DNA from 2 places in the Adlercreutzia sp. CNCM I-6207 genome. Region 2 is predicted to be linked to the other one. Evidence: riboswitches for the same ligand, from Rfam matches in the RefSeq annotation. Region 2 holds a riboswitch; the other holds the start of a gene.
The links. A riboswitch is a leader RNA that binds a small molecule or an ion and turns the genes downstream of it on or off. The one in region 2 is predicted to bind FMN.
Positions count from the first base shown of each region.

Region 1: another riboswitch for FMN. It lies ahead of ACW4QM_RS09505 (ECF transporter S component); the one in region 2 lies ahead of ribD (bifunctional diaminohydroxyphosphoribosylaminopyrimidine deaminase/5-amino-6-(5-phosphoribosylamino)uracil reductase RibD).

Region 1 is NZ_CDRVLZ010000018.1:13,673-29,307, reverse strand. Features, by position in the region: gene ACW4QM_RS09520 (energy-coupling factor transporter transmembrane component T family protein) at 1-808, opposite strand, end outside; gene ACW4QM_RS09515 (energy-coupling factor transporter ATPase) at 795-1,718, opposite strand; gene ACW4QM_RS09510 (energy-coupling factor transporter ATPase) at 1,694-2,530, opposite strand; gene ACW4QM_RS09505 (ECF transporter S component) at 2,530-3,171, opposite strand; FMN riboswitch at 3,327-3,475, opposite strand; gene ACW4QM_RS09500 (ABC transporter ATP-binding protein) at 3,578-4,471, opposite strand; gene ACW4QM_RS09495 (FecCD family ABC transporter permease) at 4,464-5,462, opposite strand; gene ACW4QM_RS09490 (ABC transporter substrate-binding protein) at 5,484-6,497, opposite strand; gene nirJ2 (putative heme d1 biosynthesis radical SAM protein NirJ2) at 6,499-7,506, opposite strand; gene ACW4QM_RS09480 (hypothetical protein) at 7,709-8,809, opposite strand; gene ACW4QM_RS09475 (hypothetical protein) at 8,814-9,647, opposite strand; gene ACW4QM_RS09470 (response regulator transcription factor) at 9,724-9,948, opposite strand; gene ACW4QM_RS09465 (DUF1292 domain-containing protein) at 9,972-10,295, opposite strand; gene secD (protein translocase subunit SecD) at 10,298-12,994, opposite strand; gene ACW4QM_RS09455 (helix-turn-helix domain-containing protein) at 13,275-14,702, opposite strand; gene ACW4QM_RS09450 (FAD-binding protein) at 14,859-15,635, opposite strand, start outside.
Region 2 is NZ_CDRVLZ010000020.1:4,262-19,896, forward strand. Features, by position in the region: gene ACW4QM_RS09850 (YfcC family protein) at 1-433, shown strand, start outside; gene argS (arginine--tRNA ligase) at 646-2,373, shown strand; FMN riboswitch at 2,468-2,581, shown strand; gene ribD (bifunctional diaminohydroxyphosphoribosylaminopyrimidine deaminase/5-amino-6-(5-phosphoribosylamino)uracil reductase RibD) at 2,682-3,899, shown strand; gene ACW4QM_RS09865 (riboflavin synthase) at 3,881-4,573, shown strand; gene ACW4QM_RS09870 (bifunctional 3,4-dihydroxy-2-butanone-4-phosphate synthase/GTP cyclohydrolase II) at 4,617-5,846, shown strand; gene ribH (6,7-dimethyl-8-ribityllumazine synthase) at 5,904-6,371, shown strand; gene ACW4QM_RS09880 (HAD family hydrolase) at 6,402-7,082, shown strand; tRNA gene ACW4QM_RS09885 (tRNA-Ile) at 7,137-7,211, opposite strand; gene ACW4QM_RS09890 (DNA/RNA non-specific endonuclease) at 7,261-8,292, opposite strand; gene ACW4QM_RS09895 (tRNA threonylcarbamoyladenosine dehydratase) at 8,664-9,377, shown strand; tRNA gene ACW4QM_RS09900 (tRNA-His) at 9,572-9,648, shown strand; tRNA gene ACW4QM_RS09905 (tRNA-Lys) at 9,727-9,802, shown strand; gene ACW4QM_RS09910 (NYN domain-containing protein) at 10,010-11,668, shown strand; gene ACW4QM_RS09915 (Na+/H+ antiporter) at 11,729-13,771, shown strand; gene trpS (tryptophan--tRNA ligase) at 13,840-14,898, opposite strand; tRNA gene ACW4QM_RS09925 (tRNA-Val) at 15,094-15,168, shown strand; gene ACW4QM_RS09930 (chloride channel protein) at 15,241-15,635, shown strand, end outside.

The sequences.
Region 1 (15,635 bases), on a different contig from region 2:
GCGGAATGTAGTTGGTGGTGATGACGGCGGCGATCATCAGGAGGAGGGCGGCGGTGCCCACGGCGTCGCGCCAAGTGAGGCGCAGAGGTTCCAGGCGCGTGGTGCCGACGCCGCCATGGTAGCAGCGGGCCTCCATGGCGGCGCTCAGGGTCTCGGCATGGCGGAAAGCGCTCGTGAACAGCGGGATGAGCAGAGCCGTGAGCGACTGGATGCCGCCGCGGAAGGGATTCGCGTTGAAGTGGGCGCCGCGACTTTTCTGGGCGCGGTAGATGATGCCGAGCTCCGTCATGAACTGAGGCAGGAAGCGCAGCGCGATGCCGAGGATCATGCCCAGCTCGTGGGCGGGAACGCCGATGCGCGAAAGCGGCGCCATCAGACGCTCGAAGGCCGCCGTGATGTCGAGGGTCGTGGTCGTCAGGGTGAGCAGGCTCATCCCCATGAGCAGAAGCAGCAGGCGGCAGCCGATGAAGACGGCCGACTGCAGGCCCTTCTCGCTGATGCAGATGATGCCGAACTCGAAGTACACATGACCGCCCTGGACGAAGAGCACGTTCAGGAGCGCCGTCAGCACCACGAGCACGAGCAGAGGGCCGATGGCGCGGATGGCCTGGAGCAGCGGGATGCGGCTCGCCGCGTAGAAGCCCACGATGAACAGGGCCGCCACCGCGAGCGAGAGGGGCGTCGCCGCGCAGAACACCGCCGCCATGAGCACGAAGGACAGGATGAACTTCACCCGGGGATCCATAGCGTGGACGAGCGAGTCCTCGGGCCAGTACTGGCCGATGATGGCGCGATCAGGCATCGCCATCACCGCCTCTCAGCTGGGCGGCGATGTCGGCGGCCAGGGTGCGCTCGTCGTAGAGGTCGCGCCCCAGCGTAAAGCCGGCCTCGCGCAGGGAGGCGGCGAAGGCCTCCGGCGCCGGCGCCCCCAGGCCCACGGCCTTCAGCTCCGCCGCATCGGCGAACACCTCGGCCGGCGTGCCCAGGCGGAACAGGCGCCCCTCGGACAGCACGAGGATGCGGTCGCTTAGCGCCGCCAAGTCCTCCATGGAGTGAGACACCATGACGATGGTGCGGCCGCCGGCGTGCAGCTCGCGGATGAGCCCCAGGAACTCCTCGCGGGAGAGCGGGTCCAGGCCGGCCACCGGCTCGTCGAGCACAAGCACCTCCGGCTCCATGGCGAGCACGCCGGCGAAGGCCACGCGGCGCTGCTGGCCGCCGGACAGGTCGAAGGGGCTGCGCTCGGAAAGCTCGTCGAAGGACAGCCCCACCAAGGCCAGGCCCTCCCGCACGCGGCGGTCGACCTCCTCGGTGCCAAGCCCCATGTTGCGCGGTCCGAAGGCCACGTCGTCGTAGACGGTGTTGGCGAACAGCTGGTTCTCGGGATACTGGAACACGAGTCCCACCTGGCGGCGCACTTCGGTGGCGACGCCCTTCTCCGCCAAGTCGCGCCCATCGGCTAGCACGCGGCCGCACGTGGGATGCACGAGTCCGTTCATATGCTGGATGAGCGTGGACTTGCCGCTCCCGGTGTGCCCGGCGATGCCGAAGAACTCCCCTTGCTCCACCGTGAAGGTCACATCGCGCAGGGCCCACACGGCATCGGGCGCGTTGCCCCAATCGGCCTGGCGGACGGCGTCTTTCTTGCGACGGCCGCGCTTCTTTTTCGCCTCGCCGCCCTCGTAGGAGTAGCTCACATCTTCGAACGCAAGGCGCATAGCTCCTCCTTCAGGGCGTCGTCGGTGATGCAGGTGGAAACGGGAACGCCCGCGGCCTGCAGCTCGAGCGAGAGCCGGCAGGCGAAGGGCACTTCCAGGGAAAGCGCGCGCAGCTCGTCGGCGCGCACGAGCACCTCTTCCGGGGCGCCGTCCATACGCACCTCGCCGCCGTCGAGCACCACCACGCGGTCGGCTGCGGCCGCCTCCTCCATGAAGTGGGTGATCATCACGACGGTCATGCCGCGCTCGTGCAGCTCGCGCACGACGCGCATGAGCCCGGCGCGCCCGCGCGGGTCGAGCATGGCCGTGGCCTCGTCCAGAATGAGGATGGCCGGATCCATGGCGAGCACCCCGGCGATGGCCACGCGCTGCTTCTGACCGCCCGAGAGCGCATTGGTCTCGTGGGCCTCGAAGCCCTGCAGGCCCACCTCGGCAAGCGCCCGGGTCACCCGATCGCGCAGCTCGGGGTTCGGGATGCCGAGGTTCTCCGGGCCGAAGGCGACGTCGTTCTCGATGAGGCTCGCCACCAGCTGGTCGTCGGGGTTCTGGAAGACCAGCCCCGCGTTGGAACGGATGAAGTAGGTCTGCTCCGCGTCGCGGGTGTCGCAGCCGAACACGATCACCTCGCCCTCGTCGGGCAGAAGCAGCGCGTTGATGTGCTTGGCCAGAGTGGACTTCCCCGAACCGTTGCCGCCGAGCAGGCACAGAAACTGCCCCTGGGGCACCGTCAGGTTCAGGTGCCGGAAGACGAAGGCCTCCCCATCGTAGGTGAAGGCGGCATCGCGGAAGTCGACGAAGACATCGGTGCTCATTAGCGGCCCTTAACCTGGTCTTTCTTCGGGGTGATGAGGTTCGAGATCGCCTTGTAGACGATAAGCGTCAGAATGGCGTTCAAAAGGCCCTTCAGCAGGTTGAACGGGATGAGGATGGGCACGATCATGGCCACGACGGCATCCAGCGGCACGCCGAGCCAGGCCGGGGTGACCACGAGGTTGCCGAGCACGGCCATGACGACGGCGAACACGATGCCGAGCAGAAGGCCGATGATGGCGCCCTTCAGGGTGTGGATCTTCTTGTACACGAGCGCCGAGGGCAGGATGAAGCCGATGACCACGAGCAGGTTCATGAGGGCGCCGGTGAAGTCGGCGAAGAGGATGCCGTGGGCCACCACCGAGATGATGCCGCAGGCGAGGCCGGCCGCCGGACCGTAGGCGAAGCCGCAGACCGCCGCGGGCATGATGGAGGCGTCGTAGGACAGCCACGCCACGCCGGGCAGAAGCGGGAACTCGACGAAGGACAAGAGCACCGAGATGGCGCACAGAAGCGCGATGGTCACGAGCACGCGGGTAGACCAGCGGTTCGTGTTCGCCATGGTCTTCTGGGCCGTGGGCGCCTTGGCGGGGCGCACGGTGGAGGAACCGACAGCGGGGTGAGTCGTGGGTTTGTTGGCCATGATGGACCTTCTTTCTCTTCGCGAGGCGTATCTTCCGGAGCCGCTTCCCCTCGCAAAAAGAAAACGAGCCCGTATGAATTCCTTTCATACAGGCTTCCATGATGTCGCGCTTCCGTTTGCGTTGGCCCCATCGGCCGGGGCGCCGGAAGCGCGAGCGTCTGCCTCTTCCATCCGGACTGTAACCGTTGGCCCCGGAATTTCACCGGGTCAGCCTGCGCTCTCGCACAGGGTCGCGGGCTTGCCGGCGCGCGCAGGCGCCGTGCTTACCGCCAGTGAGGATTTCCACCTCGCCCTGAAACAGAATTCACGGGGCACATTGTAGGCGACGCGAGCCGCGTGCGCAACCCCCAGGACCATCGGATGCGCGCAGCCGTCGATAGCCGCCGCCGATGCCTCGGGGTGCCGCTTAGCGGCGACGGGGGTAGAGGACGTAGCCGCGGCCGATCTCGGCACGCGCCCCCGCGACCGCCTCATCCCTCACGGGGCTGAAGCGGTCGTGGGGGCAGATGTCCATTTGGAAGGCGTCGCCGACGGCGCCCGAGGCGAGCACCTTCTCGGTGGGGCCCTGGGCCAGAACCCTCCCCTTCTGCATCACCACGAGGTAATCGGAGTAGCGAAGCGCCAGGTCCAGATCGTGGATGACCATGGCGACGGTCTTGCCCTCGCGTCGGTTCAGGTCGCGCACGAGGGCCATGAGGTCGTGGCAGGCGCTGATATCCAGATAGGTGGTGGGCTCGTCCAGCACGATGAGGTCGGTGTCCTGGGCGAGTGTGCGGGCCACATGGGCACGCTGACGCTCGCCGCCAGAAAGCTGGTGCAGGTCATGATTGCGGAAGACCGCGACCCCGGCCCGTTCCATGGCGGCTTCCACGGCCGCGCGATCGGTCGGCCCGAGTCGGCCGCCCCACCCCAGGTGCGGATGGCGGCCGCAGGCCACCAGAGCCTCCACGGTCATGGGAGGCACGCGGGAGGTCTGGGCCAGCACGGCCATCAGATGCGCCCGTTCGCGCGAGGTCAAGGAAGCAGTATCGCGGCCAGCCACCTCCACCCGTCCCGCCGCGGGGCGCAGAAGGCCGGCAGCCAGCTTCACCAGCGTCGATTTCCCGCAGCCGTTGGGGCCGACGATGCTCGTCACCGCGCCGGCGGGAATGGCGGCGGAAAGCCCCTCCATGAAGGGGGCGCCCGCCCTGTAGGAGAACGAGAGGTCCTCGTAGCGGATGGCGCACTCCGACGCGCGCGCCTTAGCGTCGGCGAGACGCGCGCACGACGTCCTCTCGCCCTGAATGGCACGCTCAGTCAAGGCCGCCTCCTTTGTTCTTCAGGATGAGGTAGATGAAGAAGGGGCCGCCGATGAAGGCGAGCAGAATGCCCACGGGCAGCTCGTAGGGGGCGAACAGCACCCGGGCCAGAAGGTCGCATCCCACGACGAAGGCCGCGCCGGCCAAGGCGGACGCCGGCACCACCCAGCGGTTGTCGTGGCCCACGAAGAAGCGCATGAGATGCGGCACCACCAGCCCCACAAATCCGATGAGGCCCGCGAAGCTCACGGCCGCGCCGGCGAGCACGGCGGCCACGGCGAGCATCCCCAGGCGCACGGCGCGCACGTTCACGCCCAGGCTGTGGGCCGCCTCGTCGCCGAGCGAGAGGATGTTCAGCTTCGCCGCGCCCGCCAGCGCCGCCGCCAGGCCCACGGCGATGTAGGCGGCCGGCCACGCCAGATCGCGCATAAGGACCCCGGACAGGCCGCCCACGAGGAAGGTGGACGAGCCGATGTAGGCGTCCGGGTCAACAATGAGGATGGTGTTCATGCCGGCGCCGAACACGGTGGTGATGGCGATGCCGGCGAGCACCACGGTAAGGCGACTGAGTCCCGTGCCCAGCGACAGCGCGAAGATGATGAGCGCCGTCGCGAGCGCCCCGGCGAAGGCCGCCAGCGGCGTGAGCCACAGCGCCCCGGGAACGAGCGAGGCGGCCAGCAGCACGGCAAGCCCCGCACCGGAGTTCACGCCGATGACGTTGGGACTCGCCAGCGGATTGTCCAGGCACGCCTGGATAAGCGCGCCGGAGCAGGCCAGGGCCGCCCCGGCCAGAAGGGCCGCCAGTACCCGGGGCACGCGAACGTTCTCAAGGATGTTGCGGGCCGTGGCGGAAACGTCGCCGCCGAAAAGCCACGTCGCCAGCTCCGGCAGGCTCACCGAGGAGGCGCCGAGCATGAGCGCCGCCGCCGTGACCGCCGCAAGAAAGACGGCGGTCGCGGCAACGACGACGATGTTGCGGGAGACAGAACCCATGGCGCGAGACATCCCCCGTCGCTAGTTCTGCCCGTAGAGGTTATCGAAGAGCCCCTGGTAGGCCGCATCCCACTGGGCGTTGGGCTTTGCGAGGTACAGCGTCGGGTCCAAGGTGATGTAGCGGCCGTTCTGCACGGCGGAAAGCGAGCCCCACGCCGGGTTGGCCGCCGTGGCCTCCTCGAGGTTGCGCATAGCCGCCTCGGTGTCGTTGCCCATGGGAATGACGAAGATGAAGTCGGGATCCATCTCGATGACCGCTTCCAGGCTGAAATCTTTCAGGAGGCTTTTGTTCTCGTCGGCGAGGTTGTTCACGCCGAGGTCGGCCAGCATGGCCCCGGTCTGGGTGCCGGAGCTCTGCACGCGGGTGCCACCGGAGAAGGTGGTGAGCAAAAGCGCCGTCGGCGGGTTCTCGGCCGGCACCGCGCCCACAACGGCGTCGATGGCCGCGGCCACCTTCGCCACGTTCTGATCGTAAAGATCCGCACGCCCGGTGATGTCGGTGAAGGTGCGCATGAGGCGCTCGTAGTCGTCGAAGATGGTCACCTCGAAGTAGGCCACGGGAATGCCCGCGCCCACAAGCGCGTCGCGCAGGTCGACCTGGCTGGAGTCGCCGCCGCGGCCGCCGGTACCGCTCGTCATGATGACGAAATCGGGGTTAAGCGCCATGATGGCCTCGAGATTCACCGCCGTGAAGTCCCCTACCGTGGCCACATCCGGGCTCTCGATGGTCCAGCCGGCCGCCGTGAGCGCATCGTCGGAGACGCCCACGAGCGTGCCCCCGGCCAGCTCCCAGGCGTTCGCGAAACTGCCCATGCATGCCACGACCCGCTGGGGGTTGTCCACGGTGACCTCGTTTCCCATATCGTCGGTGAAGGTGACGGGGCCGGGCACCGTTGCTTCCGCTGCGGGAGCCTCGGGGGCCTGTTGCTCCTGCTGGGTCGCATCGGCCGCCGAGGCCTCGCCTTCCTGCTGGCCGCATCCGGCCAACACCAACGCCAACACCGCCGCAGCAGCGCACAGGACGATTTTCTTCATGCTAGCTCTCCTCAGTATCGTTGAGTTTCTGACCATGAGCGCAGTAGTCGTCTTGGGCCAGGATGTCGCCGTCGTGGTAGTAGGCGGCGCGGGCGCGGCAGCCGCCGCAGCCGTCCTTGTAGTCGCACGTCCCGCAGGCGCCGGAGTAGGCCTGGGTGCGTAGGCGCTCGAACACCGGGCTCGTCTTCCAAATCTCGTCGAAGGGCTGCACACGCACGTCGCCGGCTTCCTCGGCCATGTAGGCGCAAGGACGCACGATCCCCTCGCTGCCCACGACGCAGTAGGTGAGCCCCGCCAAGCAGCCGCGGGTAAAGCGGGTTTCCACGCCCAGCTGCTTTGCCACGCGGGTGAACTGCGGCGCGCAGGTGGGCTTCACATCGATGGATACTTCCGCCGACTTCTCCATGATCTCGCGAAGGAGCGCCTCGTTTTCCAGCACTTCCAAACTCGTCTCCTGGATGTACTCGCCGCGGCCGACGGGAATTAGGAAGAAGATGTAGTGGGCCTGCGCGCCGATCTCTTCGGCGAAGTCGGTGATGGCGCACACCTCATCGCGGTTCCAATCGACCACGGTGGTGTGCAGCTGGAAGGGCAGGCCGGCGCGCTTGCAGGCCTCGATGCCGGCCAGGGTGAGGGCGTGGGCGTTCGGGAGGCCGCGGAACTTGTCGTGCTTGGTGGCATCCAGGCTGTCCACGGAGATGCCCATGGCGCAGGCGCCCGCCTCCTTCAAACGGCGCGCCACCTCATCGGTGATGAGCGTGCCGTTGCTGCCGAACACCGGGCGCAGGCCGCGGGAGGCCGCATGGGCCACCAGCTCGTAGATGTCGGGGCGCAAAAGCGGCTCGCCGCCGGAGAAGATCATGATCTTGAAGCCCGCGAGGGCAATCTCGTCGATCATCTTCTTCGCCTCGTCGGTGGAAAGCTCGCGCTCGGTGGCCTCCTCGGCGTCCTGGTAGCAGTGCACGCATTTCAGGTTGCATTGGTTCGTGGTCATCCACGATACGATCATGTCGGGGTCTCCTCTCCCTCGCATGGACGCGGCCGCAGGTTTGGCAGCAGGCTTGCCGCAGGGCCAACGGCGGGTTTGCCGCAGACTCGGCCGCAACGTGGCTCCAAGGATACCCAGAGCGCTTTTCGCGGGAATCGCCCGAACGGGTTAGGTTGGGAATGAGAGGGCCATCACGGCCAAAAGCGGGAAAATGCCGTGCAACCTATTCGCCCAACTCCAGGGCAAAAGCGCGAACCGCATCGGCGAAAAGGCGCTCGCGGGCGTCGTCGGCACCGAGACGCGCCCAGGGGGCGTCTCGCGTGATAGCGGCCAGGTCGGCGGCGGTATAGAGGAAGACGCCGTCGAGGGAGGCGATGCGGCGATCGACGAGCGAGCCGTCCGCGCTAGCATCGACGAGCAGCATCGGACGGCCCCGACGCAGGCGGACGACGCCCTTCATGAGCCGACGATCGAGCGCGGCGCTTTCCACGGCGCTTTCCGCCAAGACGATGTCGGCATCGACGAGCAGTGCCGAAAGCAGCTGAGGGTCGGCCATGGCCGCGTCGAACGCGCAGGCGGCGACGCCATGCTCCTCGTCGCCGAGCAGCTGGAAGCGTTCTACACCAGCACTGAGGAACGCACCGGCGAAGGCCAGCGATAAATCGCCCGGGCCGGCAACGAGCACGCATCGGCGCTCAAGGTGACCGAACACGCGCCGGGCCAGCTCCACGGCCGTCTCGGCCAGCGCCGCCGTCGAAGCGGAGGTGTCGGCCGCCGACAGAGCGCTCGACAGACGGGAGACCGCCGCCGCAAGCCGGGTCAGGTCGTCGCCCAGCGCGCCCGCCCGCCGTGCCTCCGACAGGGCACGCGCCCAGCATGCAGACAGCGCGTCCGGCGAACCCGGCGCCCCGAGGACCCCGCGCCCTCCCGGCTGCGCCAGATCCCCCGCAGCAAGCGAGTCGCCTTCCCGAAGAAGCGACGCCCCCGCCTGGGGCCCCTGAGCGAACTCGTCCAGACCGCACAAGGCGGCAAACAGGTGAGAGGCGGCATCGATCCCCTCGGCGAAATAGAGCGCGCCGGCCACTTCCCCATCGGCCACGGCACCGAGGAGCCCGGCGGCGATATCGTAGGCGTCGCAGCCCTCCTCCGCCACCGCGTACAGCTCCACGCGCGCGCCACTCGCCACGATGAGCCCCTCGGAGAGGCTCCGATGGGCCGACACCTCGGCCAGAAGCGCGCGCCGAGAAGCTCCGTCGGCGAGACGCTGGCTTATCGGCGAGAAGACGGCGCGACGCGGGTTCACGCCCGCAACGAACAAGCCCATGGCCCTACCCCGCCGACACCGCGACGAGCAGCACCGCCGCCGCAAGGCCGGCGATGGCGAGGGCATCGCGAGCCCGCGCCGACGCAGCCCAGGGCGCGAGGAACGACAAGGCGCAGAACACCGACCAGACGGCCGTCGTCGCCAGGGAGAGCGCCACACGCGGCACCAGATAGCCCAGATTGCCCTCGGTGCCGATTTGGGCCATGGCAGCATAGAGCGCCACCAGGTGCGTGAACCCGATGAGCATGGCGGCGATGAGCACCGCGAGGCCCACCAGCCCCGCCAAGCGCGAGATGAGGGCGAGCGTGTCCAGCGCCGGCGTGTTCAGCTCGAGCACCTTGGCGCTGCGGGCCGCCATGAGACGGCGCTGGTACCAATCGAGCGCCGCCGATATAGCCGAAGTGGCGAAACAGGCCAGGGCGACGAACACGAGCACGATATGGGGCACGAGGAGCGGCCAGTGGTAGAAGGCCATGTTGTCCGCGCCCGCGGGATCGAGGATGCGCAGCCACTGGGACACGAGAATGAGCAGCGCCACCACCGGCGCGGCGACAGTGGAGAAGGCGAGCCCGCGACGGGTGACGAGCAGTCCCGCCGCCGTCACCACGGCAAGCACCCACGAGGCCAGCATGACGATGTTGGGGCCGGACAGAAGCGTGCCTTCCGTGCTCACCGATTCCATGCCGATGACCGCGGAATGCGCCGCCACGGCAACCAGATAGACGCCCTTGGCCTCCCGCGCGGCCCGACGGTGATCGCGCCTGAGGCCGAACGCTCCCAAGGCGCTCGCCGCGCCGTAGAGCAGGATGCAGAGTATTTCGAAGACGAACAAGGTCACAAGCGCGCTTTCCTCCCCGCGAGAGAGTCCCAGTTTACCCGAGGCCGCCTCCCCCGCCATCCCCCGTTCGGGCTAATCAGCGGCGACGAAGCAGGCCAGTCTCAAAGCCGTAGGCGACGAGCGCCGCGCGGTTCGCGCGACCGCACTTCGCGGTCATATGGGACAGGTGCGCCTTCACCGTCTGCTCGGAGAGGGAGAGCCGGCCGGCGATCTCCTTGTTCGAGAGACCGCCGGCAATGTAGTAGAGGATCTGCTGCTCGCGCAAGGTGAACGCGGAGGCAGGATCGGCGACGAAGATCATCGAGCGTCCTTCGAACCGCGCCCTTAGGCGAAGTCGTACAGGTCCTTGGCGGCTTCCTGGAAGTCCGCGTAGGCCTCGGCTGCGATGACCTCGTCGTCCACCAGCTCGAAGGAGCAGGGCTGACCGTCCTCGTCGACCTCGGTCACTTCCAACACCACCACCTCGCCGGAAGACGTGGCCGGATGCTCGTCGTCCACCGGGAAGAAGAACCCGAACGAGCTCTCTCCCTTCAGCACGAGCCCGAGGAACTCCAGTTCCACCTGCTCGCCCTTCTCGTCGACGAGCGTAATGGTGATGCCCTCCTCGGTAGGCGGACAAAAGTTGGGGGCCGAACCTTCACGAACCATAATTACTGCGCCCTTCCGTGGCGGTGCTTCTTTTTCTTGTTGTTCACCGGCTTGGGTTTGGCGGCCGCCGCCACCGCTGCGGCATCGGGTGCCTCACCGGTCGCTTCCTTCTGCTCAGCTACGTAGGCCTCGGCGCGCGCGTTGGCCTCAAGGCGCGCCAGCGGCACCTGGGCGATGCCCGTGGAAGCGGAGTGGTCGAACTCGAACAGGCCCACTTCCGTGCCGTACTTCTTCTGCAGCTTCGCGAACTTCGGCTCGCGCGTCTTCCACAGGCAGTACAGGGGGCACGCGATGGCGATGGACGAGTACGAGCCGGCGATAAGACCGATGGCCATGGCGAACGCGAAGTCCTTCAGCGTCTCGCCGCCGAACAAGAGCATGGCGAACACCGGGATGAACGAGGTGAGCGTCGTGTTGATGGTGCGGATGAACACCTGGTTCATGGAGTGGTTGGCCATGGTCATGAAGGTGCAGCGGATGTCCTCGCCCTTCATGTTGTCGTTGATGCGGTGGAACACGACCACGGTGTCGTAGAGCGAGTAGCCGAGGATCGTGAGCAGCGCGGCGATGGTGTTCGGGTTCACTTCCCGGCCCACGAGCGCATAGATGCCCACCACCAAGATGAGATCGTGGAGCAGCGCGACGATGGCCATGACGCCCATCTTGTACTCGAAGCGGATGGCGATGTAGACGATGATGAGCAGGATGGACACGAGGAAAGCGATGAGCGAGCTCTGGATGACGCTTGCGCCCCAGTCCGGGCCGATGGTGGTCACTTCGAAGTCGCTCGAGGTCATGCCGAGGGCCTCGGCCACCTGGTTGGCATGAGCCGTGGCGTCCTCGGCCGAGGTGGTGGTGGTGCGCACGAGGAAGCCGGGCTCGCCGCCGGTCTCGGTGGTCTGGATGACGGCATCCGGCTCGCCGGCGTCGTTGAAGGCCTCGCGCATCTGCTCGATGGTGATGTCGCCGGTGCCGTGGAAGGCCACCGACGTGCCGCCGACGAACTCGATGCCAAAGTTCAGGCCGCGGAAGCCCACGATGGCAAGGCAGGCCACCATGGCCACGGCGGCCACGGTGAGGAACACCTTGCGGTAGCCGAGGAAGTTGATGTCGCGCTTGATGAAGCGGCCCTTGATCTTGCGCACAGCGGTGACGGCAACCGAGCCCGGCTCGCCCTCGCCCTCGGCGATGACGCGGGTCTCGGCGGCGTTCATCTGGGCGCCGGCCTCGGCCTCGGCCTCAGGCACGCCCTCGGCGGCGGCCAGCTCGGCGTAACCGCGCGACGCGTCGATGGAGTCCTTGATGCCCCAGAAGCCGGGGTGCCTCGCGATGACCTTCGGCGCCAGCAGGCGGATGAGCGGCGCCTTGAAGATGAGCATCATGGCGATGTCGCAGATGATGCCCAAGGCCAGCGTCATGCCGAAGCCCTTGACGGAGGCGGCGGCCAGGAAGAACAGGCACAGCGCCGACACCATGGTCACGAGGTCGGCGTCGATGGAGGTGAAGATGGCGTGCTTCACGCCGGTGATGGAGGCCGCCTTCACCGAGCGGCCCATGCGGATCTCCTCGCGGAAGCGCTCCACGGTGAGGATGGAGGAGTCCGCCGCCATGCCGATGGTCAGCACGATGCCGGCGATGCCCGCCAGCGACAGGCTGAACAGGTGGAAGGCGGAAAGGGCCGCCAGGATGCCGAGGTAAAGCACGGCGAACACGCCCATGGCCGCGGCGGTGATGATGCCGAGCCCCTTGTAGAAGAACAGCAGGTACAGCATGACAAGCGCCAGGCCGATAAGGGCCACGATGACGCCGGAGACGAGCGCGTCCTGGCCCAAGGTGGGGCCGACGACCTGGGACTGGGCGTACTCGAAGGACACCGGCAGCGAGCCGGACTCCAGGATGGTCTGCAGCGCCTTGGCATCTTCCAAAGAGTACTGGCCGGTGATGGACACCTCGCCGTTGGGGATTTCGGACTGCACGGCCGGGGCGGACTGCACCTCGCCGTCCAAGATGATGACGATCTTGCCGTGGTCGGCCACCAGATCGCGCGAGGCGTCGGCGAAGGCCTTGGCGCCCTGAGAGTTCAACGTGATGTTCACGCTGTAGTAGGTGCTGCCCTCGCTCTCGCGGCCGATGGTGACGTTGGTGATGTCGGCGCCGGTGACGATGGGCGTGTAGGTGCCCGGCTCCACGGCCATGTGCTGCACCTGGCCCGAGGGGAAGGCGTTGCCGAACTCGTCGGTCACCGTGCCCTCGCCGGAGGTCTGGCCGGAGTCGATGGCGTTGCGCACGTCCTCATCGGTGAACGAATCCAGGCGGGCGAACTCCAGCGAGCCGGTGCGCCCGATGGTGGCGAGCGCCTCCTCGGTGTCGGCCAGGCCGGGAATCTGCACGAGGATCTGGTCGTTCCCCTGCTCCTGCACCGTGGCCTCCGAGGCGCCCAGCGCGTTCACGCGGCTCTCGATGATGGCGCGGGACTTCTCCATGTCCTCGGGGGTGACCGGCTGGCCGTCCGTGGATTTCGCCGTGAGCACCACCGACAGGCCGCCTTGAATGTCGAGGCCCTGGTTGATCTTCTCGTTGGGCGGGGTGAACAGCACCACCGACACGACGATGAGCAGGGTGGTGAGGATGAGCAGCCACACGTTGCGGCGATCCGCCGTACGGGCCGGCTTCTTCTTGACGTTGCGTTCCAATGCCATGGGATGCGACCTTCTTCTTTCGCGTTCCTAGTTTCCCGCGCGTTCCTTAGTCCCGCGCGTTCCTTTTCTCTTGCGCGAAGAGCGCCCCAGCCTCCCCCGAAGCGGCGCTTTTGCGTTAACTTGCCTATTGTGCCATAAATGAACCGAAGGTCAAAGCCCTATTCCGACATCGCAACAACTTATGCGGCATAATCGGAAGCGCCTCGGGAGCCTCGGAGGCGCGCCCCAACGCCGCAACGCTCCTCCGTTCGGCGGCGAGCCTCCGCTGAGCGGGCGCGCCCTATCTCGCGCCCAAAAGCGCCACGAGCTCGCGGCGGTTCGCGACGCCGCACTTCTCGTAGATGTGGCTCATGTGCGCCTTGAAGGTGCCCTCGGCGATGAACAGCTCCTGCATGATGGCCGGGCCGTTCTTGCCCTGGGCCACCAGCGCCAGAATCTCGGTTTCCCGCGGGGTGAGGCGGGCGTGCTCGGCCAGCTCGGCCGCCCGCTCGTCGCGCCGCAGCTCTTCCGGGGTCTTCTCCACAAGGCCGCCCGCATCCAGGATGCGCACGCCCCAGCGGCTCGCCAGTTCCTTCTCGGACAGCAGGATGAGCGTGGCCGCCAACATCATGGCCACCACCGCAACCGCGATGACCGCGTCCTGGGCGCCGGCGTTCATGCCAGCGGCGGCCATGGCCTCGGCGACCCCCTTGCCCCAGATGACGAACACCTGCTCGGCGCCTTTGATGGCGGCGAAGATGACGACCGTGACCCCGAGGCGCTTCGAGATGTCGTACAGGAGCAGCGCCACGATGATGCCCACGAGCGAGTAGCTCATGGAGATGAGATAGCTGGACGCCGCCGTGCCGAAGACGCCCTCGACGGGCACAAGCAGAAAGCCGCACACGATGAGCACGAGCGGCGAGCGGTACAGCGTCCCGATATTGAAGCGGTTCGAGAAGAAGTAGGCGCTCGCGAACAGCACCGCCATGACGATGGCCGTCGAGACCGACGAGTGCATGCCGGCGCCGGCGGCCAGCTGGTGCTGGCGCAGCCCGTAGGCGAAGGAGTACAGGGCCAGAAGCACGAAGATCTTCCACGGGTAGGTGAACTTCGGAATGACCGGCGAGGGGCGATCAGCGACGGGCAGCGCCGAGAAGGCCCGGCGCAGGCAGAGCAGCGCCACCGGCGGCAGGATCACCAAAGCGCAGGCCACGCGCAAATCGTCCAGGCCGTCGCAGAAGAACACACAGACGACGGCCACCAGCTGGGAGGCCGTCGTGTACAGGAAAATGCGGATGAGCGAGATGCAGCTTAGGACCTCGGCCCACAGAAGCAGGAAGAGGCCGAAGCCCGCGCCTCCCGCCGCCGCGCCCGCGGCCACAAGGGCAATGGCCGCCGGCCCTGCGACCAGGCCGATGCCGACCGCAATGAGGCACAGCGACGCCGCGACCATCAGCGCCGCCGACGCTGCGCGCATCCGCCCCGTGGCGTTCAGGGGCAGAAGGCGGCGCGCGGCGAGCGCCACCGCGATGGAGATCAGACAGAACGCGTAATCGAAGACATCGTGCAGATCGAAGGCGGCCGGCAGCGCGAGGGCCGGCGCCGCCACGGCCAGCGTCACCCAAGCGCGGGCGCAGCCGAGCGCGAACAGGTAGGGCAAGATGCCCCGCAGGTACAGGGAGCGATCCTCCCTCCCCTTCCGTATGTCCTTCAGCAGATTCCCCATGGCGGCCATTATAGCAGGTGACGGGGCCGGCTGGCGGGGAGGTCGGCGCTTTCCCGAGCCCCTTGCCCATCGGAGGATGCAAACGCTCGCAAACAAAAGCCCGGCCGACGGGGAGGGAGCGTCGGCCGAGCACGGGAGGGTGAGACGGCGGGTGTTTTAGAGACTCGCCACCAAGCGGCCGGTGTAGTAGCCCGAGGTGATGGCGCGGCCGATGGAGAGCCCCTCGATGTCCATGGGGTAATCCACGCCGCCGAAGAACTGGCCCGAGGCGTTGCCCACGGCGTACAGACCACTGATGGGCTCGAACTCCCCGTTCAGGCACTGGTGGTTGCTATCGACCACAAGGCCTCCCAGAATGGCCGGCAGCTTGTTGGAGCCGCGGGGGATGGCGTAGTAGGGGCCGCCCTCGATGGGCACGAGATACTTGGCGGCCTTGCCGAAGTCCTCGTCGCGGCCGGCGGCGCACAGCTCGTTGTAGCGGGCCACGGTGTCGGCCAGCGCGGCGGCGTCGATGTTCGTGAGCTTCCAATCGTTCTCGGCGGCGTAGGCGTTCATGGCCTCGGCCAGGCCCTCGATGGTGTCTGCGGTGATCCACTTCTCGGGGTTCACCTTGTTGTCGCCGTTGTACTGGGAGATGTCGTAGGGGCTGGCGGCCTTCCACTCCTCGTAGAAACTCTCCCAGTTCGCGGGCACCAGGCTGAAGAACTTCGCTGCCGTGGAGTCGGTGAAGCCAGCCTTCGCCAAGTACGGGCGGGCGAAGTTATTCATGTAGCCCATGCGGCAGCAGGTCTCGTCCATGAAGCGGTTGCCCTCCTGGTCGACGAAGAGGAAGGGCATCTCCAGGCGCACAGCCGCCGGCTCGCCGTGGATCATCTTGGTGTGGGTGTGCGGCGTCATGATGGCCCCGGCGTTCATGCCGGCCACAAGCGCGCT
Region 2 (15,635 bases):
GCTCATCATCGCGCTGGCCCGCTCCATCACCGTGCTCATGGCCAAGACGGGCCTTGACATGTGGATCCTGAACAACGCCGCCGCGGCGCTGACGGGCATGTCGGCGATCATCTTCGCGCCGCTGTCGTTCCTGCTCTACATCGTCCTGTCCTTCCTGATCCCGTCCTCCTCCGGCATGGCGACGGTCTCCATCCCGATTCTGGGCGGCCTGGCCCACCAGCTGAACTTCTCGGTCGAGACCATGGTCATGATCTACTCCGCCGGCAACGGCCTTGTGAACCTGTTCACGCCGACCTCCGGCGCCATCATGGGCGGTTTGGCCCTCGCCAAGGTGGAGTACTCCACGTGGCTCAAGTTCGGCGCCAAGCTGTTCGTGGTCCTCGGCGTGGTCTGCATCGTGATCCTCACGGCGGCCATGGTGATCCTGTCGTAGCATCCAGGGCAAGCGCGCGAACTTGTGCACTTGCACAGTTCTGACCTGCGGAACCGTTAGCGGGAGCGCCCGGGCACAGTGCTCGGGCGCTCCTGTTTTTCTCGGGTCGTTCATGCTATTATGGCCGCTTATAGGCGCGATTGGGTACGGCACAGCCCGCGCGCGTGGTAACGCCGACGTACTGAAGACGTACAGAAGAGGAAGTTAGACCAATGGAAATTCGCGAATCCCTCGAAGCAATCATCGACGCCGCGATCGACGCGGCCCGTGCCGACGGCTCACTTGAGCTGGCGGAGGCCCCGCAGGCAGCTCTTGAGCGACCCCGCGACGAGGCCAACGGCAACTGGGCGAGCACCGTCGCCATGCGCACCGCGAAGCTCGCTCACAAGAACCCCCGCGAGATCGCCCAGATCATCGTGGATCACATTCCCGCAAACGACATGATCGCCTCCGTGGAGATCGCCGGCCCCGGCTTCATCAACATCCGCCTGTCCGATGCCGTGCTGCAGGGCGTGGTGCGCGAGGTGCGCGAGGAGGGCGACAACTTCGGTCGCGGCACCATTCCCGAGGGTGAGCGCTACGTGAACCTCGAGTACGTGTCCGCCAACCCCACCGGCCCCTTCCACGTGGGCCATGGCCGTTGGGCGTCCTTGGGTGATGCCATGGCGCGCGTCATGCGCCACGGCGGCTACGACGTGTACGAGGAGTACTACATCAACGACCACGGCAACCAGATGGATGTGTTTGGCAACTCCGTGAACGTGCGTTACCAGCAGCTGCTCGGCCGCGATGTTGAGATGCCCGAGGCGTGCTACGGCGGAGCCTACGTGAAGGACATCGCCCAGGACATCATCGACCAGGACGGCGACAAGTGGCTGAACGTCTCCGATGAGGAGCGCGTCGAGGCCTTCCGCGAGATGGCCTACGACATGACGCTCAAGAACCAGCGCGAGGTGCTGGCCAACTTCGGCACCACCTTCGACAAGTGGTTCTCCGAGCGCTCGCTGTACGTGGAGGACGAGAACGGCGAGAGCGCCGTGTCCCGCTCCCTGGACGCCATGCGCGAGAAGGGCTACCTCTACGAGAAGGACGGCGCCCTTTGGTTCCGCTCGACGGATCTGGGCGACGACAAGGATCGCGTGCTCATCAAGGGCGACGGCGAGGCCACCTACTTCATGAGCGACGTGGCCTACCACTACGACAAGATGATGCGCGGCTTCGACCACCTTATCGATCTGTGGGGCGCCGACCACCACGGCTACATCAAGCGCTGCGAGTGCATGCTCGAGGCTTGGGGCTGGCCCGGGGCGCTCGAGGTGCAGCTGGGGCAGCTCGTGAACCTGTTCCGCGATGGCAAGGCCGTGCGCATGTCCAAGCGCACCGGCGAGATGGTCACCTTCGAGGAGCTCATCGACGAGGTGGGCGTGGATGCCACCCGCTACCTCATGCTCTCCCGCTCGGCTGACCAGCCCATCGACTTCGATATCGAGGTGGCGAAGAAGAAGGACGCCTCCAACCCGGTGTACTACGTGCAGTACGCCCACGCGCGCATCTGCTCCATCCTGCGCAAGGCGGCCGATGAGGCCGACGCCGCCGCCGTCGAGGCGGGGGAGATGACGATGGGCGAGCTCGCCGAGAAGATCATTCCCGAGGATTGCGACCTGACGCCGCTCACCCATCCCTCCGAGCTGGCGCTCATGCGCAAGATGGCCGACTTCGGCAACCTCATCGCCCTGGCGGCCCGCGACCGCGCGCCGTTCCGCCTGACCCACTACGCGCAGGACCTGGCGTCGCTGTTCCACCAGTTCTACACCAACTGCCACGTGCTCACCGACGACGCCGACGTGCAGACGGCGCGTTTGGCCCTGTGCGACGCCACCCGCATCGTGCTGGCCTTGAGCCTGAACCTGCTGGGCGTGTCGGCTCCGGTGAAGATGTAGCCATCGGATTTTGTGCTTTCACCCATTTGAAATAATTTGAGTAATTGACTATCGGGAAGAACGGCCGTAATATCCTTCCCGTCGAACAACTACATAGCATCTTCAGGGCAGGGTGAGATTCCCGACCGGCGGTAAAGTCCGCGAGCCTTAGGGCTGACTCGGTGAAATTCCGAGACCGACAGTACAGTCTGGATGGAAGAAGATCTTCAGCGTGCGCGCGTATGCTCAAGGGCCCTGGAACCTCGTGTTTCAGGGCCCTTTGCAATGCGGGCGCCCCCCTGTCCTGAGGTGTCTTTGTGAAAGGAGGCATGATGGACGGAGGGCGCAGCGTCCCCGATGGGGCGCGAGGGGGCGTGCGATCGTCGGAAGTGGGTGCGCAATCAGCGGATGCCGACGGCTCGCTGCCCGCTGAGGCTGATGAGCGCTTCATGGCCCGAGCCGTTGAGCTGGCCCGGCGCGGAGCGGGATGGACGAGCCCCAACCCCCTTGTCGGCGCCGTCATTGTGCGAGACGGCCGTATCATCGGCGAGGGCTGGCACCACCGTTTCGGCGGCCCCCATGCCGAGCGGGAGGCGCTTGCGGCTTGCAGCGAGTCGCCGGCCGGTGCCACGGCCTATGTCACCTTGGAGCCCTGCTGCCATACGGGCAAGACGCCGCCGTGCACCGAGGCGCTTATCGAGGCCGGCATTGCGCGCGTGGTCGTGGGCGTGCTCGATCCCAACCCTCTTGTGGCGGGCAGGGGCAACGAGGCTCTGCGGCGGGCCGGCATCGAAGTGGCCGTGGGGGTCTTGGAGCCATCGTGCCGCGCTGTCAACGAACCGTTCCTGCACGCCATGGAGCAGCGCCGTCCCCTGGTGATAGCCAAATACGCCATGACCTTGGACGGGAAGGTGGCCACGCGGGAGGGGCTTTCTCGCTGGGTGACCGGAGAGGCGGCGCGTCGCCGCGTTCATGAGGACCGCCACCGCCATGCCGGGGTCATGGTGGGCATCGGCACGGCGCTCGCCGACGATCCTCTGCTGACGTGCCGCCTCGATGGACGCGAGGTCTCCCAGCCGGCGCGCGTCGTGGTCGATGCCGCCGCGCGCCTTCCCCTGGAATCCCAACTGGTTCGCACGGCAAGCGAGGCGCCCGTGATAGTGGCCGTGGCCGAGGGCGCGCTGCTGGCTCGCCGCAACGCTCTGGCCGAGCGCGGATGCGCGGTGGTTGCGGTGCCTGCGAGAGAAGGTCGCGTTGACCCTCGCATTCTCATGGAGCTGCTCTGGCAGCGCTTCTCTCTGGACTCCCTGATCGTGGAAGGGGGGCCGACGCTTCTCGGCAGCCTTTTCGACGAAGGTTTGGTCGATCGCGTCCAAGCCTACATTGCGCCCAAGATTTTCGGCGGCTTAGAAGCTTTGGGCCCCGTGGCGGGGCGCGGGGTGGGGGATCCGGCGGATGCGCCCGTCCTTTCCGAGGTGTCCCTGCAGATGATGGGAGGCGACGTGCTGCTGGAAGGGAGGCTTCAGCCATGTTCACCGGTATCGTAGAGGAAGTGGGACGCGTGCGTTTCCTGCGCGGCGGCTCCAAAGACGGCGTGCTACGCATTGCCGCCAAGCGGGTTTTGGGCGATGTGCGACTGGGCGACTCTATCGCAGTCAATGGTGTGTGTCTGACGGTGACGGACTTCGACGGCGGCTCTTTCACGGCAGATGTCATGCCCGAGACCCTGCGGCGATCGAATCTGGGAATGCTCCGCGCGGGGAGCCCCGTCAATCTGGAGCGCGCTCTGGTGGCCGACGGGCGCTTCGGGGGCCATATCGTATCGGGCCATATCGACGGTATGGGCACGATTGCCTCGGTGCGCCAGGAGGCGAACGCCGTGTGGTACGAGATAGAGGCGGCGCCCTCCCTCCTGCGTCTGGTCGTCGAGAAGGGCTCGGTTGCCCTCGACGGCATCAGCCTGACGGTGGCAAGCGTCTCGGACGCTTCTTTCACGGTTTCGGTCATTCCGCACACGCGGGAGCAGACAACCCTCGCCTCCAAGGGCGTCGGCGATAAGGTCAACATGGAGAACGATGTCATCGGCAAGTACGTGGAGCGTCTGCTGCCGCGCGCATCGCCCGGGAAGGACGAGCTTTGGGGAAAGGGTGGCGGCAGTCCGAAGGCGAGTCCGTCGTCACCGGGTCTCACGCGGGATTTTCTTGCGGCCCATGGGTTTTAGGCTCGCATCTGCACGGCAAGGCTATCAGAGAAAGAGAAGCATCATGAACGACTTCCAATTCGACACCATTGAACAGGCCTTGGGGGACCTGCGCGCGGGAAAGGTCATCCTGGTGACCGACGACCCCGATCGCGAGAACGAGGGCGATCTCATCTGCGCCGCGCAATTCGCGACGACGGAGAACGTGAACTTCATGGCGAGCGTGGGAAAGGGGCTCATCTGCATGCCTATGAGCGCAGAGCTGTGCCGCCGCCTGCGCTTCCCCCAGATGGTCACCGACAACACCGACAACCACGAGACGGCATTCACCGTGTCGGTGGATCATGCGGACACGACAACGGGCATCTCGGCGGCCGAGCGCGGCCTTACGGCGCGCAAAGTGGTGGATCCCACCTCGTCGCCCAGCGACTTTCGCCGGCCGGGCCACATGTTTCCCCTTATGGCGAAGCCCCTCGGCGTGCTGGAGCGCAATGGGCACACTGAGGCAACGGTGGATCTGTGCCGGCTGGCCGGCCTTGAGCCGTGCGGGCTGTGCTGCGAGATCATGGCCGATGACGGCACGATGATGCGCACGCCGCAGCTGATCGAGCTGGCAAGGCGGCATGGCCTGACGTTCGTGTCCATCAAGGCGCTGCAGGACTATCGCAAGAAGCACGAAGTGCACGTGGAACAGGTGGCCGACGTGTTCATGCCCACGGAATACGGCGAGTTCCGCGCCAAGACCTTCGTCAACCGCTTGAACGGCGAGCACCATATCGCCCTCGTTAAGGGAGCGATCGGCAACGGCGAGGACGTGCTGGTGCGCGTGCATTCCGAATGCCTGACCGGAGACGTGTTCGGCTCGCAGCGCTGCGACTGCGGCGCGCAATTTGCGGCGGCCATGGCCCAGGTGGAAGCGGCCGGCCGCGGTGTGGTGCTGTACATGCGCCAGGAGGGCCGCGGCATCGGGCTCGTGAACAAGATGCGCGCCTACGAGCTGCAGGAGCAGGGCCTCGACACGCTGCAGGCAAACGAGGCGCTGGGGTTTGCCGGCGATCTGCGGGAATACTATATCGGAGCCCAAATTCTGCAGAGCCTCGGAGTGAAGACCATGCGCCTGCTCACGAACAACCCCGACAAGGTGTATCAATTGGAGGATTTCGGCCTGGTCATTGCTGAGCGGGTGCCGATCCAGATCGCACCTACAGCCCACGACGGCTTCTACCTGAAGACCAAGCGGGAGAAGATGGGCCATATGCTCAAGGCGGAGGAGCCGCAGCCCCAGGTGGCGTAACAGACGGAAAATTCGAAAATTTGGAAACTCGAAAGGAATTGAGAGAAAGGCAAGATCATGACCGTATTTGAGGGAAAACTGGTATCCGAGAACGTCAAGGTGGGCATTGTGGCCTCCCGCTTCAATGAGTTCATAACGAGCAAGCTGATCGCCGGGGCCATGGACGGGCTTCTGCGCCATAATGTTCGCGAGGAGGATGTGGACATAGCTTGGGTGCCCGGTGCCTTCGAGGAACCGCTTGTGGCGCAGCGCATGGCCCGAAGCGGGCACTACGATGCCGTGATCTGCCTGGGAGCGGTCATTCGCGGCGCTACGTCCCACTACGATTTGGTTTGCAACGAGGTTGCCAAGGGCATCGCGCAGGTGGCGCTGGCATCGGATGTGCCGGTGATGTTCGGCGTCGTCACCACGGACACCATCGAGCAGGCCATCGAGAGGGCGGGCACCAAGGCGGGAAACAAGGGCTTCGATTGCGCCACGTCGGCCATCGAGATGGTGAACCTGCTGCGCGAGATCGAGGGCTAGCTGACGCGCGCCCTGGGAAAGGAGAGGCGAATGGGCGATCGACGAGGCACGGTGTTCTTCGACTACGATGGCACGCTGCACGATACGATGGCGCTCTACGGACCGGCTTTTCGCGCGGCCTGCGCATGGCTTTCGAAGGAGGGCTGGCTCGAGCGGCGCACCTACGCTGACGCCGACATTGCATGTTGGCTCGGCTGGACGACCGAGGAGATGTGGACCACCTTCGCCCCGCATCTTCCCGAGCCCGTGTGGCGCGAGGCCTCGCTGCGGGTGCGAGACGAGATGGAGCGTTTGCGAAAGGAAGGCCGGGCCCGGCTGTTCCCCGGCGTTGAGGAGGCCCTCGATGAGGTAGCTTCCCGAGGGGCGACCATGGTGCTGCTGTCGAACTGCTGGCGCTCCTACGGCGAGGATCACATGCGGGAGTTCGGCCTTGGCCGATGGATTGAAGGGCTTCACTGTGCCCAAGACTTCGACTGGATTCCCAAATGGCAGATCTACCGCGAGGTGGCTTCTTTCTATCCGTTGCCCCATATTATGGTAGGGGACCGATTCCACGATCGCGAGGTGGCCCTGCGCAACGACATTCCCTTCGTGGCCTGCGCCTACGGATTTGGCGAGCCAGGGGAGTGCGAAGGCGCAGACGCCATCGCCGAATGCGCGGAAGAGCTTCCCAGGCTAATCGCACAAAAGCTCGCCGCGTTTGAAAGATAGCGTCGTATAGCAAATGCGCCCGCCGGAAATATCCGACAGGCGCATGTCTGTTTTTGGTAGGGCCGCCCGGATTCGAACCGAGAACCAAGGGATTATGAGTCCCCTGCTCCACCGTTGAGCTACAGCCCCGTAAGTGCGTTGGCTATTCTAGCACACATTTGGAGACTCCATCGAAGTCCTACGGGTTGCAGCGCTTGCAGGGGTCGTAGCCGTTGGCGATGAGGTTCTCGCGGGTGTCCTCGACGTCCTCGCGGTTCTTGGGGCTCATCTGGCCGACCGACGAGCAGCTCGGCAGGTGGAACTTCCTCGAGTTTGTGTTCAGCACGTACTCGGCGACGCCCTTGCCCTCGTCGGAGCCCGTCGCGCCCTTCTCGGACGCTTCGCCGGCACCTGCGCCTTCGCTTGCGGTATCGGGCGCGCTTTCGGCTCCCGACACGTCGGGCAGGGGAGTGGCGTCCTCCTCGAGCATCGATTCGCCCGTGCCGTAGTCGATGACCACTCCCGGCTGCACGTTGTAGCAGAAGACGTTGAAGGCCACGCCCTCGCCGCCGTCTTCCACGGACTCCGCCATCATGTGCACGCCGCGGGCCACCAGCTCGCTTCCCTCGAAGACGGGCGCCACGGCCATGAGCACGTGGTTGCCCGTGGCATCCACATAGTCGGCCACGGCGTTTTCGAAGGGCAGCATGCCCTGGACGTTCAAATAGCGCGTGCCGGTGATGAGGTTTTGCGTATTGGCGTTCTCGCCCGTGAGCTGGTAGCCCAGAAGATGGCAGCGATTGAACAGGTACTTGCCCTCCACGAAATCGTACTTGGCCATCTGCCAGCCGGAGGGGCGCACCTCGCCGATGGAACCGCGCTTCTCCGTGGGCTGGGTCTCGGGGCCCGCGACGGCGAAGGCGGCGGTGCAGCGGCCTAACTCGTCCAGCTCGCCGTAACGCTCATACCCGGGCTCGGCCGCGCGCTGCTCGTCGGTGAACACCGGCTCGCCGTCGTTCACGTAGACGTAGGGATTGCCATCGAAGGCGGGGATGTCGCGGTAGGAAAGGGCGCCATCGTCGGTTGCGGATCGGTTTTCGCTAGCAGCTTCAGCATTCTGCTGGTTTGCGTCCTCTGGGGGAGTGGCCTGCGGCTCTTGTGAGTCGTCGGGCGCCCCTGTGCTCGCGAGCTCAGGGGTCGACTTATCGGTCGGCGCCTCATCAGCTGCCATCGAGGCACTGCATCCGGCCAAAGAGCTCATCGAGAGCAAGAATGCTAGAGCGATACCGATGGCGGGGGTCAAATTTTTGTGCTGCGAGGATTGTTGGGACATCGTCTTCTCCTAATCGGGGCCGCAAGCGCCTTCCCGACAAAAAACTGCGATAATATGGTCACAAAATCGAGTTTTGAACTCTCTATCTTCGATTCTGAACCCTATTTTGTTAGTTTAACGCCTCTTTTCCGCGTTTCACTGCTGAAAATGACGGGTTTGCGGTTCACGAAGAGTTCAAAAGTCGATTTTGTGACCATTTTTGCGAAACTTTTTGCAAGAGCGCCCGTGCCCGACACTCGACGCTCTTTAGGGAAGATGGGAGTGCTCTCGTGAATGACCTTTTCGCGCGGACGCGGCTGCTGCTGGGGCGAGATGGTCTCGACCGCTTGGCGGCGGCTCGGGTGGCCGTGTTCGGCATTGGCGGAGTGGGCGGCTATGCGGTGGAGGCGCTGGCTCGCAGCGGGGTGGGGGCGCTCGATCTCGTCGACTCCGACACGGTGGATCCCACGAACCTCAACCGGCAGATTATCGCCACGATGGGCGCTATCGGGCGTCCAAAGACGCAGGTGGCGGCCGAGCGCGTGGCCTCTATCAATCCGTCGTGCATCGTGCGTCCTTGCCAGTGCTTCTTCCTTCCCGAGACGGCTGACCAGTTCGATTTCGCGGCCTTCGATTATGTGATTGACGCGGTGGACACGGTGAGCGCGAAGATCGCTCTGGTGGAAGCTGCCTTTGCGGCAGGTGTGCCCATTGTGTCGTCCATGGGCGCGGGCAACAAACTCGATCCGACGGCGTTTCGGGTGGCGGACATCTACGAGACCTCGGTCGATCCGCTTGCCCGCGTCATGCGTCGCGAGCTGCGGCGGCGAGGCATTCCGTCGTTGAAGGTGGTCTACTCCACTGAGCCGCCGCTCGTTCCCGCGGATGACGACATGGCTGTGAAGGACGGTACGCGTCCGGCACCCGGCTCGGTTGCCTTCGTCCCCTCCGTAGCCGGCCTCATTCTCGGCGGGGAAGTGGTGAAGGACTTGGCGGCCTGCTAAAGCGCGCCGCTGCGTGCTCGTCGGCGCCGGGGTGCTCGGAAACGGTCGGACGGTGGCGAGACGAATCAACGGGCGACGGGAGTGGTGCCGGCAGCGGCGACGGGAGCGGCGCCCATGGCGCGGGGAGCGGCATAGGAAAAATAACTCTTGCACCCAGGCTCTCTGTTGCCTATAATTCTGCCTTGCGCGAAATGGTGGGTGTGGCCTAGTTGGCTAAGGCGCCAGATTGTGGCTCTGGAGATCGTGGGTTCGAGTCCCATCATCCACCCCAGCGCGCTTGAAAATTTAGGGCTTGCAATTCTGAAAAGCTTCGCCTAGAATATTCAAGCGCTTTGCGCAGGAACCAAGTGCACCATTAGCTTAGTTGGTAGAGCAGGGGACTCTTAATCCCAAGGTCGAAGGTTCGAGTCCTTCATGGTGCACCACCGAAATGCTAGGCCAGCGGCTTATCGTCGCTGGCTTTTTTGTTGCCTCGGCTGCCCCTATCCCACGACTTCCCGTATTCTCGGGAGGAAAGGCGCTTCTCAACGTTACGGCTTGACCTGAGTCCAAGATAGGTGCAGCATTTTAGGCCGAAGTGTGCCATACTGAGTGACAAAGGCCCCTTATCTCAAGCAAGGAATTTACCTCCCATGGAATCAAAGACAACCACTGAGTCGTCCGACCGCCGCTTCGCGCTGCTCATCGACGCGGACAACGTGTCGGCGCGCTACTTGAAGCCGATCTTGAACGAGCTGTCGAAGTATGGCACCGTCACTATCAAGCGCATCTACGGCGACTGGACGCTCACCCTGCACGCGAAATGGAAGGACGCGCTGCTGGAGAACTCCATCACGCCCATCCAGCAGTTCGGCTACACCCAGGGCAAGAACGCCACGGATTCCGCCATGATCATCGACGCCATGGACATCCTCTACACCGACAACGTCGATGGCTTCTGCCTCGTGTCCAGCGACTCGGACTTCACGCGCCTGGCCAGCCGTTTGCGCGAGAGCGGGCGCATGGTCATCGGCATGGGGGAGAAGAAGACCCCCACGCCCTTCCGGCGCGCCTGCGACGTGTTCACCACGCTCGAGCTGCTCGTGCAGAACAAGCGCAACGAGAAGGGCGGCGGCAGCAACGCGGTGCCGAAGGACTCCGTGGAGCAGGCCGTGGTGGACATCATCACCGACAACCAGAACAACGGCAAGGCCACTGGCTTGGGCGAGATCGGCAGCCGCCTGCAGAAGCGCTACCCCGATTTCGACGTGCGCAGCTACGGCACGAACCTGCTCTCGAAGCTGCTCGAGGAGTTCACGCGGGTGCGCATCACCAAAGACCACAGTTCGGTCACCGTGGAACTCGCCGAGGGCGAGGAGCGCCCCGAGAAGGCGGAGAAGCCCGAGCGTGCGGGGAAGCCCGAGAAGGCCGCGAAGGCCGCGAAGGTCGCTAAGGCAGAAGAGGCTGCCGACGTCGCCTCTGAGCTCGATGGAGAGGCGGCCGCGACTGAGGCGTCCTCGGCCGAGGCCGAGAAGCCCGAGATGGAGAAGTCCGAGATGGAGAAGCCCGAGAAGCCGAATCGCCGCTCGCGCAGCCATCGCGGTACGCGCCGGGTTGCGACGAAGGCCGTGGGGCGTTTGTCGGAGGGCCGCCAGGCCGCCGCGGCGTTGCCCGAGGGCGAAGCGGAGCAGTCGGATGTCTCCACCGAAGTGGCGGTGGAGGTGCCGGCGTCCGAGGCCGTCGAAGTGGTCGTGGAGGCAGCGCCGGAGACAGAACCTGTGGCACCGGAGGCTCAGAAGGACGTGCGGCCCGGCCGCCGCGCCCGCGCCGAGCGCAAGACCCGCCAGACGAAGAAAGCCGATGCCACCGAAGAGGCGAAGGCGCGCGAGACGAAGGAACCGACGGAGGCCGAGAAGCCCGCGGAGACGGAAAAGCCGACGCGGCGCCGCCAGGCGGCCAAGTCGAAGGCGGAGGAGAACCCGGCCGCCAAGAAGACTGCCGCGAAGAAGGAGACCGCCAAGAAGACTGCCGCGAAGAAGAACACGGTCAAGAAGGAGGTCCCCCAGAAGGCGCCGGCTCGCAAGAAGAAGCCCGCGGGCGACACCCCGGCCGGCTACATCCGCGAGCTGGTGGCCGGCGCTGGCGCCGAGGGCATCATGCTCTCCACCATCACCGACGCCCTGCGTGCCAAGTTCAAGGACTTCAAGGTGCGCGACCTCGGCTATTCCCAGATGCGCCAGTACATGGCCTCGGTGGGAGATTACGAGCTGGAGAAGAGCGGCCGCAACTTCCGCGTGCGCCTTTCCCAATAGGCCGCCATGCTCTAAAATATCTTATTCGCCCATTGCCGACACCCAAAAGGAGATGCAGTTGTGGAAGCGCTGACCCTCGGTCTGCTCCTGCTCGTCGCCGTCTTGGCGTCCTCGCTCATCGACCAGATTATCCCGCGCGTCTCGCTTCCGCTCATCCAGATCGTCATCGGGCTCCTCATTGCCGTTGTGGCCGGCGGCGAGGTGGAGGTGACGCTCGACCCGGAGCTGTTCCTCGTCATGTTCATCGCGCCTTTGCTCTACGACGAGGCGAAGCACGCCGACAAGCAGGCGCTCTGGCGCGAGCGCAAGCCCGTGCTCTCCCTGGCCATAGGCCTCGTGGTGGCCACGACGCTCGTCATCGGCTTCCTGCTGAACGCGTTCGTGCCCTCCATTCCGCTGGCGGCGGCCTTCGCCCTGGGCGCGGCCTTGGGCCCCACCGACGCCGTGGCGGTCTCGTCGCTTTCGAAGCAGGTGGACATCCCGAAGCGCCAGGCCTCCATGTTGAAGGGCGAGCTGCTCTTGAACGACGCCTCGGGTATCGTGTCCTTCCAATTCGCCATTGCCGCCGTGGTCACCGGGTCGTTCTCCCTGGTTGACGCCGGGGTCGACTTCCTCGTGGAATTCGTCGGCGGCCTGCTGCTCGGCATTCTCCTGGGGCTGCTCGGCAATTGGGTCGTCAAGCGCGCCCGCTCCATCGGCGTGGAGAACACGAACTTCCATGTGCTCTTCGAAGTGCTCATTCCCTTCCTCATCTACCTGGTGGCCGATGTGTGCCATGTGTCCGGCGTCATCGCCGTGGTGGTGGCCGGGCTCATCAACGTCACGTCCCCCAAGGGGGTCATCGGCCCTTCGGTCTCGCGCATGAACATCGTCTCGGGCAGCGTGTGGCACGTGCTCACCTATGCCCTGAACGGCATCGTGTTCGTGCTTCTGGGAACCCAGCTTCCCTTGGCCATGCAGGATACGTGGGAGAACGTGCGCATCACGAACTCCACGCTCATCCTGCTCGTCTTCGGGCTCACCTTCGTGCTTCTGGCCACGCGATTTCTGTGGGTGCTTGCCATGGATCTCTACCATGTGCGCCGCGACGAGAAGCGCCGCTTCGGGAAAGGCGATCTGCGCAGCGCGCTCATCACGACGTTTTGCGGAGCCAAGGGCACCATCACGCTCTCCATCATGTTCTCCATTCCCACCTATGCTGTTTACGGGCCGCCCAACGTGCCCTTTCCCCAGCGCGAGCTGCTGATCTTCCTCGCCTGCGGCGTCATCGTGTGCACGCTGCTTCTGGCCACGTTCGTCGTGCCGCTTCTGGCGCCGGCCCGCGACAAGGGGGAGGAGGAGCTGCACCGCATCGACCAGGACGCCGCCACCACCATGGACATCATGCGCGAGGTCATCGAGATGCTCGCGGCCCAGCAGACCCGGGAGAACCGCGCGGAGACCCGGGCGGTCATTCGCTCCTACAACGACCGCCTCGCGCGCATCAAGGCCAACAGCGGCATCGAGAGCGAGATGAATGTCGAGCTGCGCGTTCAGGCCCTTATGTGGGAGTATGAGCGCGCCATGGAGCTGATGGAGCGCGGCGTCGTTTCCGGCGTGGTGGCCTACCGCTACATGGGGCGCCTCGAGCAGGCTATGCAGCTTCTGCAGCACGGCAAGGGGCACGGCACGTTGAAGCGTTGGAACGGCCGCTTCCGGGCGCTGTGGCACCGCGGCGTGCGCGCGGTGCTGCGCGAGCTGCCGGGCAACACGGAGCTGGCCGAGCAGACCGAGGAGATGCGCTGGCTGCAGACGGCCACGCGCACCTATGCCGTGGAGCATTTGGAAGCGGCCGTCGCCTCAAGCCAGGTGCCCACCGAGGACGCGGCGGCGGTGCTCGTGGAGTACCAGCGCTCGGTGGCGGCGCTGCACGACGCGCGGCCCACGGTGACCTCCGTCATCAAGGCCGGCGATCGCACCGAGGACATCAAGCGCAAGGCCTACACCTTCGAGCTGGAGCAGATCCAGAGCGCCTACGAGGACGACCGACTCTCGCGCGCCCATGCCCAGCGCATGCGCGAGAGCGTCCAGCTCATGCAGATGGATCTGGAGGACTCCGTATAGAAAAACGGCGCCCCCTCCGCTAAGGGGACGCCGTGGTCGCGCGGTATCGATAAGCTTGCCCGCGGCGGCTAGTACACCATGCCCATGGCCTCGCGCACCTCGTCCAAGGTGGTGTTGGCGATCTCGTTGGCACGGCGGTTGCCCTCGTGCAGGATCTCGCGCACCATCTCCGGCTGGCCTTCCAGCTCGCGGCGACGCTCGCGGATGGGGGCCAGGTACGCGTTCACCGACTCGGTCACGTAGCGCTTGAGGGCGCCGGCGCCGTCATTGCCGATCTCCGCCGCGATGTCCTGCTCGGTGCGGCCGGTGGTCAGCGCCGCCGTGGTCAGTAGGGCCGACACGCCGGGACGATTCTCCTTATCGAAGGTGATCATGCGCTCGGAGTCGGTCTGCGACTTCTTGATGAGCTTGGCGGTCTCCTCTTCCGTGGCCGAAAGGGCGATGGCGTTGCCGTAGCTCTTCGACATCTTGCGCCCGTCGAGGCCGGGGATTTCCACGGCGTCTGTGAGAAGCCCGTGGGGCTCCGGGAACACCCGCCCGTAGCGCTCGTTGAAGCGGCGGGCGATCTGGCGGGTCTGCTCGATGTGGGGCAGTTGGTCTTTGCCGACGGGCACGACGTTGCCCTTGCAGAAGAGGATGTCGCAGGCCTGGTGCACCGGGTAGCTGAGGAGCAGCCCCGTGAGCGCGTGGCCCGAGGCCTCCTGCTCGGCCTTCACCGTGGGGTTGCGCATGAGCTCGGATTCGGTGACGAGCGACAGGAAGGGGAGCATGAGCTGGTTTAGGGCGGGCACGGCGGAGTGGGTGAAGATGATGGTCTTCTCCGGATCGATGCCGCAGGCCAGATAATCGATGACCATGTTGTGCACGTTGTCGGCGATGTTGGCCGTGGTGTCGCGGTCGGTGATGACCTGGTAGTCGGCGATGATGATGCGGGTGGTGACGCCGGCGTTCTGCAAGGCGACGCGCTCGCGGATGGTGCCGAAGTAGTGGCCCATGTGCAGACGGCCCGTGGGGCGGTCGCCCGTGAGCATGGTGTATTTCTCTGGGTGCACGGCCAGATCGGCCTTGATCTCGTCGCTGATCTTCTTGGAGGCGAGGAAGGTGTCGCTCGTCAAATCGCTTGCCATGGGGGCGGATCCTCTCTTTCTCGTGCGCCGTTTCGGGGTGGACGGCCTCGGCACTGAAAGCGCGGGAAGAGCCGCCAAACGGTGGAATTGTGAATATGTTGGGATAGTATACAAGATTCCCCCTTGCGCGCGTCGCGGAATCCGTGTAGTATATACAGCCGTCGCAAGTCACCAAGTGAGTTGCGAAAACCTTTCGGTCGCTTGGCTCAGCGGGAGAGCATCGCCTTCACACGGCGGGGGTCACAGGTTCAAATCCTGTAGCGACCACCATAAACAGCAGGCCCCTCCTCGGAGGGGCCTTTTCGTATTCAAAGAGCTTTTCGCCCGGGAAAGGAAGCCGTCGTGAAACGGATTGCATTTGCTGTGGTGACCGTGGTGCTCGGGGCTTGCGCCGGGGCATTTTGCTGGGCGTTCTTCTTTCTCATGAACGCGGGCCTCGATCTTTTGTGGGTGAAGGCGCCGGCGTGGCTGGCGGCGATAGGGATGCCCGCTGTCGTGTACCCGCTTGCCTTCTGCGTTGCCGGTGGCGTTGCCATCGGATTGTTTCAAAAGAACGTGGGGCCGTACCCTGATGATATGAACGCGGTGCTCGCCGAGGTGAAGAAAACCGGGCGCTACGATTACCGGCACTTGGGAGCCATGTTCTTCGGCGCTCTCCTGCCGCTTTTATTCGGCGGCAGCATCGGGCCCGAGGCTGGCCTCACCGGCGTGGTGGCGGGGCTTTGCAGCTGGGTGGG